DNA from 3 places in the Pseudoalteromonas sp. T1lg24 genome. Region 2 is predicted to be linked to each of the others. Evidence: predicted binding sites of a transcription regulator. Region 2 holds the regulator's gene; each other region holds the start of a gene.

What was found. Region 2 encodes LexA, which represses DNA repair genes until DNA is damaged. Its sites were predicted from a motif close to TACTGTATNNNNATACAGTA; they were not measured.
Region 1: C2M30_RS03605 (YebG family protein) is a predicted target of LexA. The motif match lies at 3,460-3,479, and genes of this name have one in related genera.
Region 3: recN (DNA repair protein RecN) is a predicted target of LexA. The motif match lies at 3,651-3,670, and genes of this name have one in related genera.

Annotation. Positions count from the first base shown of each region.
Region 1 covers NZ_PQCB01000006.1:135,290-141,613, forward strand. The annotation lists gene C2M30_RS03585 (YceI family protein) at 1-110, shown strand, start outside; gene C2M30_RS03590 (sensor histidine kinase) at 160-2,070, opposite strand; gene C2M30_RS03595 (ABC transporter substrate-binding protein) at 2,067-3,002, opposite strand; gene C2M30_RS03600 (DUF6868 family protein) at 3,061-3,303, opposite strand; gene C2M30_RS03605 (YebG family protein) at 3,493-3,774, shown strand; gene C2M30_RS03610 (amino acid aminotransferase) at 3,820-5,010, opposite strand; gene C2M30_RS03615 (GAF domain-containing protein) at 5,132-5,791, opposite strand; gene C2M30_RS03620 (ATP-binding SpoIIE family protein phosphatase) at 6,105-6,324, opposite strand, start outside.
Region 2 covers NZ_PQCB01000034.1:236,808-243,131, reverse strand. The annotation lists gene C2M30_RS20595 (cytochrome c oxidase assembly protein) at 1-267, opposite strand, end outside; gene ctaD (cytochrome c oxidase subunit I) at 267-1,841, opposite strand; gene coxB (cytochrome c oxidase subunit II) at 1,841-2,971, opposite strand; gene lexA (transcriptional repressor LexA) at 3,310-3,927, opposite strand; gene plsB (glycerol-3-phosphate 1-O-acyltransferase PlsB) at 4,156-6,324, shown strand, end outside.
Region 3 covers NZ_PQCB01000016.1:657,599-663,922, forward strand. The annotation lists gene C2M30_RS10415 (multidrug effflux MFS transporter) at 1-169, shown strand, start outside; gene grpE (nucleotide exchange factor GrpE) at 245-826, opposite strand; gene C2M30_RS10425 (HrcA family transcriptional regulator) at 883-1,827, opposite strand; gene nadK (NAD(+) kinase) at 1,899-2,777, shown strand; gene C2M30_RS10435 (hypothetical protein) at 2,988-3,506, shown strand; gene recN (DNA repair protein RecN) at 3,671-5,335, shown strand; gene C2M30_RS10445 (FAD-dependent oxidoreductase) at 5,432-6,324, opposite strand, start outside.

The DNA.
Region 1 (6,324 bases), on a different contig from region 2:
ACCGCGCTGGTTTTGCAGGTACTACAGCGATTCAAATGAAAGACTTCGGCTATAAAATGGATTTTGGTCAAATCGATTTCGACCTTCACATTGAAGGCATCAAAAAGTAATAAAGGCTACTTTGGGTCTGAGCACTTTGCGTTCGGACCCAATTCAAACTCATTCGATTTTTGCAATTGGTGCAACAGTGGGTAGCTTAATATCAAACGATACGCCACTTTTCCCCTCTGATTGACACAATTTAATTTCTCCACCAAGCACACCGGTTACCAGATTAAACACAATATACAAGCCTAAACCACTACTTCCCTCGCCAAGACGCGTTGTGAAAAATGGGTCGAATATTTTATCGCGATGCGCAATATCAATACCTTTACCGTCATCGGTGTAATTAATCACAATAAAATTTGCGTCGCTTTGCTGCATTGAAATGTTAATTTTGCCTTGTACACTGTCATCAAACCCGTGAACTAGCGAGTTGTTGATTAAGTTAATAAAGACTTGCTCAAAAGCACCTGGAAAACTGTCTATTTCAACGTTTTCTAATCCGTGAAAACTGACCGTATTGCTTGACAGTAATTTTGTATTTAAGGTGTTAACCACTACCTCGAGTGTTTGCGCTAAATTAAACACACGGCGTTTATTGCTGGTATGGTCGCCGCTAATCTGTTTAAAGTTAATAACCAATTCACTTGCCTTGTGACAATTATTGGTGACTAGCCCAATCGCCTCTTCTAATTGCTGAAGATGCTTCGACAGAGAGTCAACTGATAGCGATTTTTGCTTAAGTTCATTTGCAATTTTATTATGAACCTCAAGTGCAAAGCTTCCTGCTGTAAGCGCCACGCCAATCGGTGTGTTTAACTCATGTGACACACCCGACACTAAACTGCCAAGTGACGCTAACTTTTCGCTTTGTACAATTTGTTGCATCGCGCTTTCTAACGCTTGGTTTTGGGCGCTTAATTGCTGCGTACGCTCTAACACTCTTTTTTCTAGTTGTTCATTAAGTTCAGTCACTTGCTGTTGGCTTTGTTCTAACTCGTGATGTTCTCGCTCTAAATTGCGATAACCTTCCACTAAATTATCTGCCATTGAATTAATTGCCGCGGCAAGCTCATTAAATTCATCAATTTTTCCACCGCGAATGCGTTTATCGAGGTCTCGATGTGCAATTTCAATTGCTAACTTTTTAACACGCTCTACTGGACGAGACATAAGACGCGCAACAACCAAACTGACGAATATCGAAACAATCAACAAAATAGCAATCTGTAACAATAAAAATTGACGATAGTTAGCAAGGTCACGATTGTGTTCTTGTGCCGTTTGCATCAGGGCGATTTGCCACTCAAACGGTTTGATTTTTGCGTGACTTTTATAAACATTATCACGCTCTTCCAAGCGTTTTTGTCGCTGGCGTGAATCTGCGATTGGCGTTTCGTTTGCGCTAATCGTTAGCCACTGAGAATAGGTTAGGTGTTTTGCAATGCTATTTACGAGTTGTTGAATCGCCGATGTTTCTAACATTAAGCGTAAATACCCCACTACTTTCCCATCACTGCTGCGAATTGGCGATGAAAAATAAATACTTTCAGGGTCCTTATTGTTTGCACCTGAATAATGCATGACTGGTGCTGGCGACATAGATTGACGTTTAAAGTAAGCGAATGACGATTCATCTCGGCTCTGTTGGCTAATTCGAATGTCTTGAATGTTTTTACCCGCTGTATTAATAAGCGCCACCGAGGTCACATTCAATGTGTCTTTTACGATCACATTTCGCAAAATAGCATTTATCTCAGCGATTTGCGCTTCTTGTTCAGTACCATAAGCGGTAAGAAAGTTGGCAAACTGGGGAATATTACTGTCGGCACGCACATACTCTAAAATTGTATTTAAATATGATTCAACGCGTTCTTTACTGCGGTTAAGCGTAAGGCGTCGCACCGTGGCTTGGTTTTGTTCGTTAGTTGCGACTTTTTGCGTATACGCAATATATGAAATAAACGATGTAGGAAGCACTAATGAGGCCAACAAAATGGCACTCAATACAAACTTTAGTTTCATTGAATTAACCGGGCATCTAGTAAACGCTCGCTGCGAATTGGTTTAGCAATGATCCCTTGCCCAACATAAAATTGATTGTACACACCAATAACACTGTTTAAGCCCACGCTATTTTGCGATGTAAATGCTGCAAAATTATCCGCTCGATTTAACAGTTTAACGCCGTTTAACTTAATACTTTGCGGTGTTTGTTTGATGACTCGCGCAATGATTTCATTACCTTTACTTGGATTTTCAAGCCACCAAGCTTGCGCCTCAAACCACGCATCAACAAACCCACGCGCTGCCTCATGATTATTTTCAATAAACGCGCTTTGCATCGCTATAACATCTGGAATTAAGCCCGGTGTTTGGGCACTTGAGTACACAACGTGCGCACCACCTGCAACCATTTCATCTACGTAGGGTTGCCAAGTATGTGCGTAGTCGATGCTATTATTGTTAAGTAACTTAGCAGCATGCGACGCTTCAATATTCATTAGCGTCACATCATCAATTGCGATGTCGTTTGCATCTAAAAAGCGGCGTACTAATAACTCACCAAAACCACCTAAGTTGGTGCCAATTTTAGTGCCTTTAATCACTTGTTGGTCACTTCGCGCTAAAATCGCGTCACCGCCACTCGACTCGTCTGCCACCATAACAATGCGTGCATCAGGGTACTGCTGTGAAAGGTTCATTACATCACCCAATGCTACCGCAATTGCGTCATACTCTGCCGCCGCAAATTTAGCTAACATACGATCGGTATTACGCGGGATTGATAACTCTAAACTAATATTGCGCTTTTTTAACATGCCCAATTCATCGGCAAGAATGATTGGGTAATAGCCTGGCCACAAATCAATTGCCAAACTAATCGAGGTAGTTGATGCCTGATTATGATTACTTTGACGACTTTCGTTATCGCAGCCTGATAAAAATATCAGCATGCTGATAAAGCAAACCTTTAAAACACCTTGTAAGCGGAACATTTCAAAAAGGCCTAAATCACATAATTAACTTAAGACTTAAATAGGGAACGAGATTAAAGAAAACAATTAAGATCTTATAAAAAGCAAAATATTGAATATAAACCACATTCAATGCTTTATGCTCTACGTTAAATAGCTGGCTATGAATACTGACAATAGTGCTGCGAAAAAGTAAAAAAATCACCATGCTAACGCTAACAATTAAACAATTAGCAATGGTCGCCCAACCGAGAAACGTTGTTATCTGATCAATTGACATTAGAACCCCTTAATCTTTTACATAATGTAAGATTAATGTACTTGCTGTAGCGGTGCAATGTTATCAAGCATTTAGTCTCTAAAATTGCTTACCACAGCGGGGTTCTGTAAGGTGTGATTATAATTACACTTTATTTTTTTTTCGTTACTGCTATAGTACTGTATAAAACAACAGTTAAGAAGGTGCAATATGGCCGTTGAGGTATGTTACAAAGTAGTTAGAGATGGAGTCGAACGCATGACATTTACATCAAAAAAAGAGGCAGACGCATATGACAAAATGTTGGATATTGCGGAAGCACTTGAAACCATGCTTGGTGAAGTTGATGTGCCGTTAAGCGAGCAACAAAATGAAGCGCTGGCCCTTGAAATGGCAAAACGTAAAGACCAATTTATTGCAGCTTTAAAAGGGGGAAAACCAACCCCGCCTAACAATAAAGCAAAAGTAACTGACATTAAAAAAGTAAGTTAAATAAAAAAGCCACCGTGAAGGTGGCTTTTTTATTTATGCGCAAATTTACTTAATTACAGTTGCAACTGCATCGGCAAAGTAATCTAAGTTTGCTTGGCTAACGCCTGCTACATTTACACGGCTTGAGCCAACAATGTAAATTGAGTACTCTTTTTGTAAACGTTCAATTTGCTCTGGCGTGATACTTAAGAAAGAGAACATACCATGTTGTTTTTCAATAAATGAAAAGTCTTGTGCAACGCCACGACTATGAAGCGCCTCAACAATCGTGCTACGTAAACCGTTAATACGATTACGCATTTCAGCAAGCTCTTGATGCCACTCGGCGGTTAGCTCTTCACTACCAAGAATAGTATCAACAATTGCAGCACCGTGAGCTGGCGGCATTGAATAGATACTGCGTACAACACTTAATAGCACTGAGTTAGCAACGTCGGCAACTGCGCTCGATTCTGAAATAATTGAACACGCGCCGATACGCTCGCGATAAAGACCAAAGTTTTTAGAACACGAAGAACAAATGATCATTTCATCAACTGTTTCAGCTAATAAACGTAAGCCTGCCGCATCTTGTTCAAGGCTAGTACCAAAACCTTGATAAGCAATATCAATTAACGGCGTAAAACCAACTTCTTTTGCAAGATCTGCAACTTGTTGCCATTGCTCTGCGTTTAAATCCATACCGCTTGGGTTATGACAACATGCGTGTAACAACACGATATCGCCTTTAGGAACTGTCTTTAAGGTGGCCATCATTTCATCAAACAATAAGCCTTTGTTCTCGTAATCGTAATACGGATATTCTTTAACTGTTAAACCAGCAGCTGAGAATAAACCAATATGGTTTGCCCATGTTGGCGTAGTTACCCATACGCTCGCATTTGGGTTTGCTTTTGCGATAAATTCAGCAGCAACACGTAGCGCACCGGTTCCACCTGGTGCTTGCGCTGTGCGAACACGGTTTTCTAAAAGCGCTTTATGCTCACCCAGTAATAGAGATTCCATTTTTGCACAAAAACCTAAATCACCAGCTAAGCCTATATATGATTTACTTGTTTCATTTTCTAAACGAAACGCTTCAGCTTTTTTTACACAGCTTAAAATTGGGGTATCACCCTGTTCTGTTTTATAAACACCAACGCCTAAGTCGATTTTATTTGGATTTGTATCTTGGCGATATTTGGCCATCAAACCTAAAATTGGATCCGTTGGTAATGGCTTTAAGTTTGCAAACATAGTTATCTCTTAAATTGAATTTTTGCTATGGGATGAAGCCCTAGCTTACCATACTCTCTGTTGTGGAGAAGTATCTAAAGAAAATTTCATGGCGATAATCAATAGAACTTTTTGCTTTAGATTATTCAGGTAAGTAATTGGGTACTATTTCACATACGGCCTGTAATAAAGCAAGTGCATCACTCGTAAACACGTCATTATTAAACGCTTCGGCGTCAATAATGCCAAGTACTTCGCCAGATTGCGAAAAGTAAGGCAGACAAACTTCCGATTTAACTGCTGGGTCGCAAGTATAGTACTCGCCGCCATTAGCAACATAGTGTTCTACGTTGTTAATCACGCGTCCTTTGCCGTAAAGCGCAACAAAGGCATTGTTGCTAATACGCGCATAGTCTTCATCAACAGGAAAAAGTGGGCGGCTTGGTTTGCCAAAATAGCTTAATTTAAGTAGCTGCGTTTGATTATCAATCGAGCGTGATTGGTAAATACCAAACCAATCAATTAGGTTTTGTTGCTCAACAAATTTAACGATGCGAGCAAGTGCAGCCATTGCATCAACATTTTTTTGGCGCTTATCTACATGCTGCGTAAGATCAAACGGCGCTTCTTGTAACTGCCCGAATAAGCTACAGGTTCCGCCCTCGCCCAATTCAGGAATAAGGTACTGCCACGTAATATCCAAGTGATCTGTTTGCGTAATTTCATTTTCAATTAATTGACGGAAATCAGCCACTTTTTGCGTATCTAAAACGTAATCTGAAAAATCTATTGAATTAGCCATATAGCCATCTAAACATCTTTTAAAAAATAAAGTGTACATGGCTTATATTGGTTTATGCAATACTATTCTTAACTTAAATTACAAATAAATTTAGATTACGTATTTAATGGCTTTTATGAATCGTTACAAATAAAGGGAATATAAAATGAAATGGACATTTTAAATGTGCTAACCAATTGAGCTTACTAGCTTGTACTGCAAATTTGGCGCTTTTTATTGAGGTAATCTAATCTTTTGTATCTATAACAAATAAATATGGCAAAGTAACAAGTCAAAGCAGCTATTAACATGCCGTTTTTATACTGGGACCACTTTAGTTATGTAATAGTGAGTACGTTACGGTGATGCTATTGCCGCTCTCATTTTGTGAAACTGATTCTGCAATCTCTTTAATTAAGCCCAAACCGCGGCCATGAAAATTATTGTCGTCATTAGCAATATTCTTCCTTGTAAAACCATCACCTGAATCCGTTATTGTAAAACTTATTTTCGGGTCTTCTGGTAAGTAGCTCACATCAATATTAATCGCCCCA
Region 2 (6,324 bases):
CTCCATTTCACCCGGGCTAACGTCAACACTGTAGCGTTTAGCTTTGACTTTAAACGGTGCGCCAGCTTGCGCGTGTGTGATAAATGTAACGCGTACACTGCGCGATTCATCACTTTGTGCACTCACTTGAGCCTGCTCCATATTAGGTTTTCCATTCAATCCTGTGATATCACAGAAAACGTCATAAAGTGGCACCAGCGCAAAGGCAAACGCAAACATTAATAAACTGGTTAAGATTAGCTTTTTGAGTAGCTTAACGTTATTCATTACTTCACTTCCGGCGGCTCAGAGAACGTATGATAAGGTGCAGGCGATGCAACTTCCCACTCCAACCCTTCAGCCCCATCCCACACTTTGGCAGGTACTTTTTCGCCACCCTTTGCACACTTATAAACAACGGCAACAAAAAGTAATTGAGATAAACCAAAGGCAAAGCCACCAACACTGATCAATGCATTAAAATCAGCAAACTGCAGTGCATAGTCAGGAATACGTCTCGGCATACCGGCTAAGCCCACGAAATGCATTGGGAAGAACAGAATGTTTACGCTAATTAGTGATAACCAGAAATGGGTTTTAGCAAGACCAATGTGATACATGTTGCCTGTCCACTTTGGTAACCAATAATAAGCCCCTGCCATTATCGAGAATACAGCCCCCGTTACTAACACATAGTGGAAATGAGCAACCACAAAGTAAGTATCGTGATACTGAAAATCGACCGGTGTTATTGCTAGCATCAATCCAGAGAAACCACCTAAGGTGAATAACACAATAAACGCGATGGAAAACAGCATCGGTACTTCAAAGCTAATCGAGCCACGCCACATTGTCGCTACCCAGTTGAAAACTTTAACCCCCGTAGGCACAGATATCAGCATGGTGCTATACATAAAGAACAACTCCCCCGCCAATGGCATGCCAGTGGTAAACATGTGGTGCGCCCATACAATAAACGACAAAAACGCGATCGATGCTGTGGCATACACCATTGAGGCATAACCAAACAGTTTCTTACGTGAAAACGCTGGAATAATCGTCGAGATAACACCAAACGCCGGTAAAATCATGATGTAAACTTCAGGGTGCCCGAAAAACCAGAAAATATGCTGGAACATTACAGGGTCACCACCACCTGCCGCGTTAAAGAAATCTGTGCCAAAGTACTTATCAGTTAGCACCATAGTCACTGCACCAGCAAGTACCGGCATCACCGCAATTAATAAAAATGCGGTAATTAACCACGTCCATACAAACAGCGGTAATTTCATATACGTCATGCCCGGTGCACGCATATTCACTATGGTTACAATTACATTGATTGCCCCCATAATTGAGCTAATGCCCATAATATGCACAGCGAAGACGAATAGTGCCGTATTATCATTGCTGTATGTGGTTGATAGTGGGGCATAGAACGTCCAACCAAAAGCTGGGCCGCCGCCTTCCATAAATAACGACATAAGCAGAATGAAAAACGCAAATGGTAAAATCCAAAAACTCCAGTTATTCATGCGCGGTAGTGCCATATCTGGCGCGCCAATCATCATAGGGATCATCCAGTTTGCCAAGCCAGTAAACGCAGGCATAACTGCACCGAAAACCATGATTAAGCCATGAACTGTAGTCATTTGGTTAAAAAAGTGTGGCTCTACAAATTGTAAGCCTGGTTGAAATAATTCGGCACGAATAACCAGTGCCATTGCGCCACCCGTTAAAAACATTAACAGAGCGAATAACAGATAAAGCGTACCGATATCTTTATGGTTAGTTGTAAATAACCAACGTTTTAAACCTGTTGGCGCATGATGGTGGTGATGAGATTCAGCTAGTGTTGTCATTATTGTGCTTCTCCCACAGATTCTTGAATATCACTTGGTTGCACTGAATCGCCAGTGTTGTTACCCCAAGCATTTCGCTCATAGGTCACTACTGCCGCTAATTCTTTTAGTGACAACATTTTGCTATAGCCTTGCATTGCTGTTGCTGGCTTGCCATGAACCACAATATCGATATGTGCTTTAACATCGCCAAGTGCTATAGGGCTCTCTTTTAGCGCTGGGAACACACCTGGCAATCCCATCCCAGTAGGTTGGTGACACGCAGCACAATTAGCCATATACACTTGTTCTCCTAGCGTCATTAGCTCATCTTGAGATAATGTAAGATCAAGTGACGCTTTTTCGGCGGCCGCCGCTTGCGCTTTTTCAAGCTGCGCATTTGCCAACCACTGTTCAAATTCAGCAGGCTCTTTAACTTCAACAACCACAGGCATAAAGCCATGGTCTTTTCCGCATAACTCAGCACACTGACCGCGATAAATACCGGTCTCATTGACCTTAGTCCACGCTTCGTTAATAAAGCCTGGGTTCGCATCTTTTTTAACCGCGAACTCAGGTACCCACCAAGAGTGAATTACGTCGTCCGAAGTCATTAAAAAGCGTACTTTTTTTCCTTTTGGGATAATAAGCGGTTTATCAACATCTAACAGGTAGGTTTCTGTTTTTTGGTCTTGATTGGTGATTTGTTCACGCGGAGTCGAAAGAACAGAATAGAACGACACATTGTGGTCAAGATATTCATAATGCCACTTCCATTGTGACCCTGTAACTTTAATCGTAAGGTCAGCTTTGGTGGTGTCTTCCATGGCAATCAAGGTTTTGGTTGCAGGCACCGCCATACCTATCAAAATTACAAATGGAATTGCGGTCCAAAGTATTTCAATTTTGGTACTTTCATGAAATTGAGCAGGCACTGCTCCTTTTGATTTACGGTGATGGATTATTGCCCAAAACATAATGGCAAATACTACTAATCCAATAACGCAACAGATATAAAAAATTGTCATATGGAGCTCGTAGACATCACGGCTGATGTCTGTCACCCCAACAGGTAAGTTATATTGACTCGTCCCAACTGCTAAAAAAGGAAAGCTCAATAGTAACCATAAGGATAGTTTCACTAGCCTCATGCTCGCTCCTTAGCTAATTATTATTATGTTGTTAGGAAATGGTCAGTGAAAGTTTTAGCGATTAAATCGCACGACGCACTACAGCATCACTCCATTTTCTTTATTATATTTGTTTTCTAAAAGCCGCACTTTGCTTAAAAAGAAAACAAGGTTACTACTAAGGTCTAGTAAACGATTAAATTTTACGCAAGTCAAATTTAAGATAAATTTTTTATAAATCTATAAGTTAGCGATTTTTGAAGATGTAAAAACAGAAGGGGTTATAGTAAGAAATAGGGTGTTTTAAAGCAGGGTGAGGCTAGCAAAATTACTCACTAGCCAAGGTCAACAAAAGTGTATTACATCCAGTCGGCATTTCTAATAACGCCAACCGCAAGGCCTTCGATATTAAAATGGTCATGCTCTAAATCGACTTTAATTGTGTCAAATTCGTCATTTTCTGCATGTAACAATACTTGTTTGCCTGCTTTTTCAAAACGCTTTACCGTTACATCTTCATCAACACGGGCTACAACCACTTGGCCATTATTAGCCACTGGCGTGCGATGAACAGCTAGCAAATCACCATCCATAATGCCGATATCCTTCATACTCTCACCACGTACACGTAGCAGGAAATCTGCACATGGGTTAAATAGGTTAGGATCAACTTGATAATGACTTTCAATGTGCTCATTAGCCAAAATAGGTGAACCTGCAGCAACTTGACCAATTAACGGTAAACCTAATTGCTCGGGTTCATCTTCTTCCACTAAACGAATACCACGGCTAGCGCCCGGCACCATTTCAATGACGCCTTTTTTGGCTAATGCTTTTAAATGCTCTTCTGCAGCGTTTGCACTTTTAAAACCGAGTGTCGATGCGATTTCTGCGCGCGTTGGCGGCATGCCAGTATCTTTAATAAATACTTTAACAAGTTCTAAGATTTGTGCCTGACGTTTTGTTAATGGTCTCATTCACTGGTTTTCCATACAGTACAGATAACTGTGAGTATATACAGTTATTCTTATTTCGCAACTTTTAATTATTTGATAATTAGCACTATGCTTAGTTACAGACGATAATTGCTGCAAATCAAAAATCATCGCAGTAAATTGCTTTATTTTTCCTCTGGCACGACCAGTTGTTTAATCTTTTAGAGTTAACTGGTATGCTAGCGCCCCTTTTGTTTTTAGGTTGGTGTTATGAAGTTGGTTGGCTCTATGATTCAGTGGTTTGCAAACGGTATGAACAAGCTTTTAGTGCGTTCGAAAATAGTACCTGAACACCCGTTAGACAACCTAGCAATAGATAAAAACAAGCCGACCGTTTACATCACATTATTAAATTCTTTTTCTGATTCAGCCGCGTTGCGCAGCACCTGTAAAAAGCTCGGCTTACCAGACCCTCAAGTCACTCAGCAAATTGGTGATAAACAAGTTCCAAGGTACATTCCAATTCACCATCGCTCGCCACTGTTTGGTAAAGCAAAAAAAGACAGTCCAGCGCTCGAAATCAGCGAAGAAATATTTGCAGCATTAAAGCAATCTGACGTTACCGATTTACAAGTTATTCCGGTCACCATTTTATGGGGACGCAATCCAGGCAAAGAAAAGCCAGGCCTTGGCACTATTTTATCCAGTTCTCTTACACCAAGCTGGTTGCGTAAAGTATTTGTCGTATTACTGTCTGGCCGCGACAACTTAATTCGTTTTAGTCGTCCATTAGAACTATCGCAGCTTACCAGCAAGCAACAAAGTGATGACTTACCGCATAAACTCATTCGTGTTGCCCGTGTCCACTTTAAACGTCAGAAACTTGCTGCGCTTGGCCCTAAACTGCCATCTCGCGATCAGTTATATCAAGGTCTTTTAGCATCAAGCACTGTCAAAGCCGCGATTGAAGATGAAGCAAAAAGTAAAAACATCTCAATTGTAGAAGCGCGACAAAATGCCATAAAACTAGTTGATGAAATTGCTGCCAACTATAACGAATCAATGATCGGGGTTTCTGAACGCATTCTGACGTGGCTGTGGACCAAACTATACAACGGTATTGAAGTAAATAACCCGGAACGAATTCAAGAGCTGACCGACAAAGGCCACGAAATTATCTATATGCCGTGCCACCGCAGCCATATGGATTACTTATTACTCACTTATGTTATTTACCATCAAGGTTATGTGCCACCACATATTGCAGCAGGTATAAACTTAAGTTTTTGGCCTGCAGGCCCAATATTTAGACGCTGTGGTGCCTTTTTCTTGCGCCGCTCATTCAAAGGCAACAAGCTTTATTCCGCAGTATTCCGTGAATATTTAAGTCAGTTATTTATAAAAGGCTACGCAGTTAAGTTTTATACCGAAGGCGGCCGCAGCCGAACTGGCCGTTTGCTTCCACCTAAAACCGGTATGTTAGCGATGACATTACAATCAATTTTGCGCGGTATTGATCGTCCAATTTCAATCGTGCCTGTATATATTGGTTACGAGCATGTAATGGAAGTTAACACCTACCTTGGTGAACTTGCTGGGCAAAAGAAGAAAAATGAGTCAGTACTGGGCGTCTTCAAAACTCTACGTAAGCTCAAGAATTACGGCAAAGGTAATGTAAATTTTGGCGAGCCAATCAATATTAATCAATACCTTACCCAGCACCAATCAAATTGGCGCGACAGCATTGCTGCAGATGAAAAGCCTAACTGGCTAACACCAATGGTAGGCAAACTTGCTGATTCAGTGATGGTCAATATCAACAATGCGGCTGCGATCAATGCCGTTACTTTAATGTCATCAATTTTGTTAAACACCGAAAAACAGGCGATGACGCGTAACGAGCTCATTGCTTGTATGACAAACTACATGAGATTGCTTGAATTAGCGCCGTACAGCAAAGATGTCAGTGTGCCAAACAAAAGCGCTGAAGAGCTGCTTGAACATGCACTCACATTAGATAAATTTGAAGTGATTACGCAAGGGCGAGTTAAAGTAATCCGTATTCAAGACACGCAAAAAGTATTATTGAACTATTACCGCAATAACGTACTGCATTTATTCGCAGTACCAAGTCTAATTAGCTCAATATTAATTAGCCAAAAACACATTTCTCGCGACCAGCTAATCAAGCAAGTTAACGCGTTATATCCACTCTTTAAACAGGAGTGGTTTATGCAACCGTATTGCGAAACGTATCTAAATGACTCACTTGAAGCCTTGAGCGGTATTGGGTTATTAACCGTTGAAAACGATGCGATTTCAGTTAACCCTAGCAGCAAGTCTCTTGCTCAGCTTAACTTGTTAGCACGTTTTATCCAGTGCACATTAATTCGCTATGCCAGCGTAATTAAATTAATTCTGGCAAGTGACAGTATTTCG
Region 3 (6,324 bases), on a different contig from region 2:
AACAGCTACCGCTGTGATAGGTACTTTACGCTTTGGCAGTGGCGCCTTTGCTGGCCCAATTTTAGCGTTTATTCCATTACCCCCAAGCATCGGGTTTGCGGTTGCTATGGCAATGGCAGTAAGCGGTATTTTAATCTGCCAATTAAAGCAGTTAAAGTTCGGCCATTAGTACATTGTATTTGCCACAACAGACACAAAAAAAGCTGTAACCAAGGTTACAGCTTTTTTGCATTGTTAAGCGCTATTATTCAGCAGCTTTAGACACCATTACCATTGCTGGACGAAGTAAACGACCATTTAATAGGTAACCTTTTTGCATTACTGCAATAACAGTGTTTGGTGCAACATCAGCAGATGGCTGAATTGACATTGCTTGGTGGAATTCAGGGTTAAACGTTTCGCCTTGTGGCGCAACCACTTCAACACCAAACTTTGCTACGGCATCAACAAAGCTTTTTGCCGTCATCTCAACCCCTTCGATAACCGGCTTAATGTGTTCGTTTTCTTTGTCAGCAAACTCAATCGCGCGCTCTAAGTTATCAAGCACAGGTAGTAGTTCATTGGCGAATTTTTCAAGGGCAAATTTGTGCGCTTTTTCAACATCTTGTGCTGTGCGACGACGCATGTTTTCAACTTCTGCGGCAGCACGTACTACACTGTCTTTTTGCTCTTCAATTGTTTGCTTCGCTGCTTCAAGCTCTGCATTTAATACTGCAATTTCCGCTTCTGCGCTTAGCTCTTCACCACCTTGTAGCTCTTCCGCTACTTGGTCAAGGGTTTCCTGTACTTCTGCTTCTTGCTCTGGCTGATTATTTTGCTCAGACATTGATACTCTCCGAAATCTTACAACTGATGCTAATTATGGGGATTGATAACCGCCTTTCAAGAGCTAATAGCGCAATTAATCGATATTTCGTTGATAATTGCTTCAATTTTCGCCGACTTTGGACAGAGCACACATAAACGGCCTTGGTATATCTCTTGTGAAAAGTACGGCACGCTCAGTAATAAATAGTCTTCCAACGCACCAAACGGCAAGTTATCGTGGTACATAACCGACATGCCCATTTTCATCGCTAACTTTTGTTCTACATAATCTAAAAATGGCGCGCCAATTTGATTTAACTGCTCGCTAGACAGTGCACCAAATAAATAGTGGCTGCCAATAACAATGCTACTATCTACATGCAGTTTTTCAGCGAGCGCTTTAATCCACATACCCAGTGAACCATGACAAAACATTGGTGCACTTTGGCGCATCGCCGCCATGCGGCGTAACCCTTCGGCCAAGTTATGCCCTGCGAAAACAGTATTTAACCACGCATTAAATTGATTGCGTAATGCATCGTTTGCTTCGCGAGGCTTAGTAATCTGGATGTTTTGGCTATTACCGTCCCTGTCGAATAGTAAAATAAGCCAGTTTTCAAAACTAAAATCGAGCACTTCTGCACGATAAATATGTTGCTGCATCGCCTCTGGCAAACTCACCAACACACACAGTTTATATTGTTGACTTAAGCGATGAGAAAATTCGGTAAGGCTTTGTGCACTGGGTTGCCAATAGTCTGCAATATCAGAAAGTTGAAAAAATTCATCAAACCAATAGCTAAAACCTAGCTCTGTAGGTACACGTCCCGAAGAGGTGTGAGGCGCATACAATAGCCCCGACTTTTCCATACGCGCCATTGCATTGCGTACTGTCGCACTGCAAATATTAATTTGTTTCTGCTTTACCACATGGCTTGATGCAACTGGCGTACCTTCACCATTGCAATATAAGTCCATAACGGCAGAAAAAATGAGTTGATCACGGGCGCTTAATTTCATGATTATTATTTATGGCCTGATGATTAAAAATCAAGATATACTGTAGGCAAGACTTTATCAGTGACGATTTTATGGCACAAGTATTTAATAACATAGGATTGATTGGCAAACCGAACCATGAAGGCGCGGCTGTAACACTTGCCAAACTGCATACCTTTTTAACGGCTCTCGGTTATCAAGTTTACGTTGAAAGCCGTGTCGCTGAACCCATTGTTGATGAAGAATATTCAGCGTCGTTAGTTGAAATTGGCCGCAACTGTGATTTAGCGATTGTGGTTGGTGGTGACGGTAACATGCTAGGCGCTGCTCGCGTGTTGGCCCGCTTTGATATTGCGGTTATCGGCGTAAATAGAGGTAATCTCGGTTTTCTGACCGACCTTGATCCCGATAATTTTGAGCGTGAACTTGAACAAGTGCTGGCTGGTAAATTTAGTGAAGAAAAACGCTTCTTGCTGGAAGTGGAAATCTATCGCCATGAAGTGCTAAAAAGCTCAAACACGGCGGTTAACGAAGCCGTGCTGCATGCCAATAAAGTTGCACACATGATTGAGTTTGAAGCCTTTATTGATAGAGAGTTTGTATTCTCGCAAAAATCTGACGGCCTGATTGTGTCAACGCCAACAGGCTCTACAGCCTATAGCCTTTCTGGCGGAGGGCCCATTTTAAACCCAAAACTAAATGCCATTTCATTGGTGCCTATGTTCCCGCACACACTAACAAGCCGCCCACTCGTGGTGGATGCAAATAGTGAAGTAAAACTGGCATTGAGCCCTGCAAATGATGTGGACTTACAAGTGAGTTGTGATAGTCATGTTGTGTTAGCGGTATTGCCAGGTGATGAAATTGTAATCAAACGAAGTGAGCAACAGTTGCGCATGGTGCATCCAAGCAAATATTCGTATTACAATGTACTGCGCCAAAAGTTAAACTGGGGCAGCCGTTTATATTAATCAACCTGAAATCAACATAACAAATTAAGCTCTAGCGGACACTAAGGCATTACATCGTTAAATGTGCGTACACTAGCCCTATTTTATCGCACAAATTTGTCTTGTACTTGGAAAACCGATAAAACTAGAACGCACAAAAACATTATTGCTAAGTGTGTTACGCAATTTACTTAGCTAGATTCAGAGTAATCAATTGAAAGGAAAGAAAAAGTGGGGTTTGTAGTATTTTTAACCACCGTTTTATTAATTGTACTGTTAACGACATTTTTAGTCATAGATAACAATCGAAAAAAAGCATTAGCACTTGAAAAACAACAACAAAGCGAACGTATCGACGTTGTTAGCTCTCGTTACAGCAAAATAGTGCAAAGCTATGGCAAATCACGCATTGTAAAACCAAAAGACATTAGTGGGTTATCGCAAATCAACAACAATTATTTTGTAATGCAACGTAAAACTGATGAAACCATTACCCACTATGAACAAGTCATCGGTAACCTAACTGACTTACTCGAAAATGAGCTGCTAAAGTTTGAATCGGCAGACGATAAACTAACGTTAAGTAAACAAATTTACGCCTTTGTTGAACAATTACCGACATCTGGCCACCAATTCAACAGTGATTTTTATTGGCATCAATTGCCTTCATTAAGCCAACAAGTGATAACGCCAACACTTGCATCTACCGATGAACACGTTGAGCCGGAACTTCACGAAGAAAACGTTTAATTTGATCTGCGCTAAAGGCTAAATACAAGCCATTAGCGCAATCTCTTTTCAATACATCTACTCACTCCTTTTTTCTTCCACAACAAAATATCTTCATTTTTAACTTGCCTATTTTTTATTTACTGTATAAATTACCAGTTAATGTACTGTATGGATAATCAGTTATGTTAGCATCATTACAAGTAACAAATTTTGCAATTGTTGAACACCTTGATATTGAATGGCATCAAGGTATGACAACTATCACAGGTGAAACTGGCGCAGGTAAATCCATCGCTATTGATGCCCTATCGCTATGTTTAGGCGAACGTGCCGAAGCCAGCATGGTGCGTGAAGGCGCCGATAAAGCCCAAGTTTCGGCGGTGTTTGATATTCAGAACTTACCTGCTGCGCAACACTTTATTAGTGAACATGAATTAGGTGATAGTAGCGAATGCATTATTCGCCGTGTAGTATCGGCAAACGGCCGCAGTAAAGCCTATATAAATGGCGTAATGGTGCCAGCAGGCCAGTTAAAATCTCTCGGCAGCCTGCTTATTTCAATTCACGGCCAACACGCGCACCAACAGCTCAATAAAGCCGGTTATCAATTGTCGGTAGTTGATAGCTTTGCGGGACACGTTGATCTTGTGAACGACGTTAAAACAGCATACAACGCACTGCAATCACTTGAAAAAGAAAAGGCGACGCTAAGTCAGTCACTACAACAAGCAGCAGCCGAAAAGCAATTGCTCGAGTATCAAGTGGCTGAGTTAGATGAGTTTTCACTTGAGCACGGTGAGTTTGAAGAAATTGAACAGCAACATAAGCTGCTAAGTAACGCAAATTCGTTGCTTGAAGGTACACAAAAAGAGCTGCAAATTATTTATCAACAAGATAATTATAATGCGTACTCTATGGTGCAATCGAGCGCAAACCAAATTGCTGAGTTAGCAAGTTTAGATAAAAAATTGGCACCAATCGCCGACTTATTATTTGAAGCAGGTATCAGTTTAGAAGAAGCTGCGCGCGAACTTAGCCATTATCAAGACAGCATTGAGATCGACCCTGCGCAGTTATCAGAACTCGATGACCGTATCGCACGCGCACTTGATTTGGCAAGAAAACACGATATTTCACCTGAAGCAATTCCAGATTTACACGCTGAACTAAAGCAAAGTCTTGCCAACATTGAACAAAGTGACGAACGTCTCGCCGCACTAGAAAGCGAAATCGCCGAAGCTAAAGCACATTATGTGACTGTCGCAACACGCCTTTCGCAAAGCCGAAAAGTCGCAGCAGATGAACTATCAAAGCAAGTTACTGAATCACTAGTGATGTTATCAATGGAAAACGCCAAGTTTGCCATTGTGGTTGAGCAACAAGAGATAACCAGTAGCAAAGGCCTAGACAGCATAGATTTTCAAGTAGCTGCTAACACAGGTCAACGTTTACAACCGCTTGTGAAAGTAGCCTCGGGTGGTGAGCTATCACGTATTAGTCTTGCCATTGAAGTTATTATTGCAGATAAAATGACTACACCAACCTTAATTTTTGATGAAGTCGATGTGGGTATTTCTGGCCCGACTGCATCAGCAGTTGGCAAATTATTGCGCCAATTAGGCAACAGTACACAGGTAATTTGTGTAACCCACTTACCGCAAGTAGCATCAAGTGGCCATAATCAATTTTTTGTCAGTAAAAGCGATGATGGCACCCACACGCATACCCATATGTCGGTACTCGATAACTCGGGACGAATTGATGAAATTGCACGCTTATTAGGTGGCACGAATATTAGTGAAATTACCCGTACTAATGCCTCCGAATTACTGTCGCAATATCATTAAGCAAAAAACATAAATACAAAAAAGGTGGGCATTTGCCCACCTTTTTTAATGTTATAAGCTGCCTTAAATGTTTAACCACATTCAGGCTATACAGCACTAAACTTCGAGATAATCCATAATGCCTTCTGCTGCGTTGCGGCCCTCATAAATAGCGGTAACCACTAAATCAGAACCTCTTACTGCATCGCCACCAGCAAAGATTTTAGGGTTAGATGTTTGATGCGTATATGCGCCTTGCTCAGGTGCCACAATACGGCCCCATTTATCAAGTTCTACATCAAACTTACTTAACCACGGCATTGCATGAGGCTGAAAACCAAACGCCATAATCACCGCATCGGCTGGCACAACATGCTCAGAACCAGCGACTTCCTCTGCACGACGACGGCCATTTTCATCGGCCTCGCCAAGCTGCGTTTTAACCATTTTTACGCCAGTTACTTTGCCGCTGTCATTAAGTACAACCCCTTTTGGTTGTACATTAAACATAAACTCAACGCCCTCTTCTTTGGCATTTTTTACTTCACGTACTGAGCCTGGCATATTGGCTTCATCACGACGATAAGCACACACAACGCTACTGGCATTTTGACGAATTGAGGTACGCACACAGTCCATTGCTGTATCACCACCACCTAACACAACGACGCGTTTGCCTTGCATATTGATGTAAGATTCTGGTGTTTCGTCGTAACCCATTTGAAAATTGGTATTAGCAATTAAAAATGGCAATGCATCAAACACACCATCAGCATCTTCGTTTTCAAGACCTGCACGCATATTTTGATAAGTGCCCACCGCTAAAAATACCGCGTCGTATTCATCAATAATGGTTTGTAGTGCAATGTCTTTACCGACCTCGGTATTTAACACAAATTCAACGCCCATCCCCGTGAAAATTTCACGGCGGTTTTCCATTACCGATTTTTCTAATTTAAACGATGGGATACCGAAGGTCAGTAAACCACCAATTTCAGGATGACGGTCAA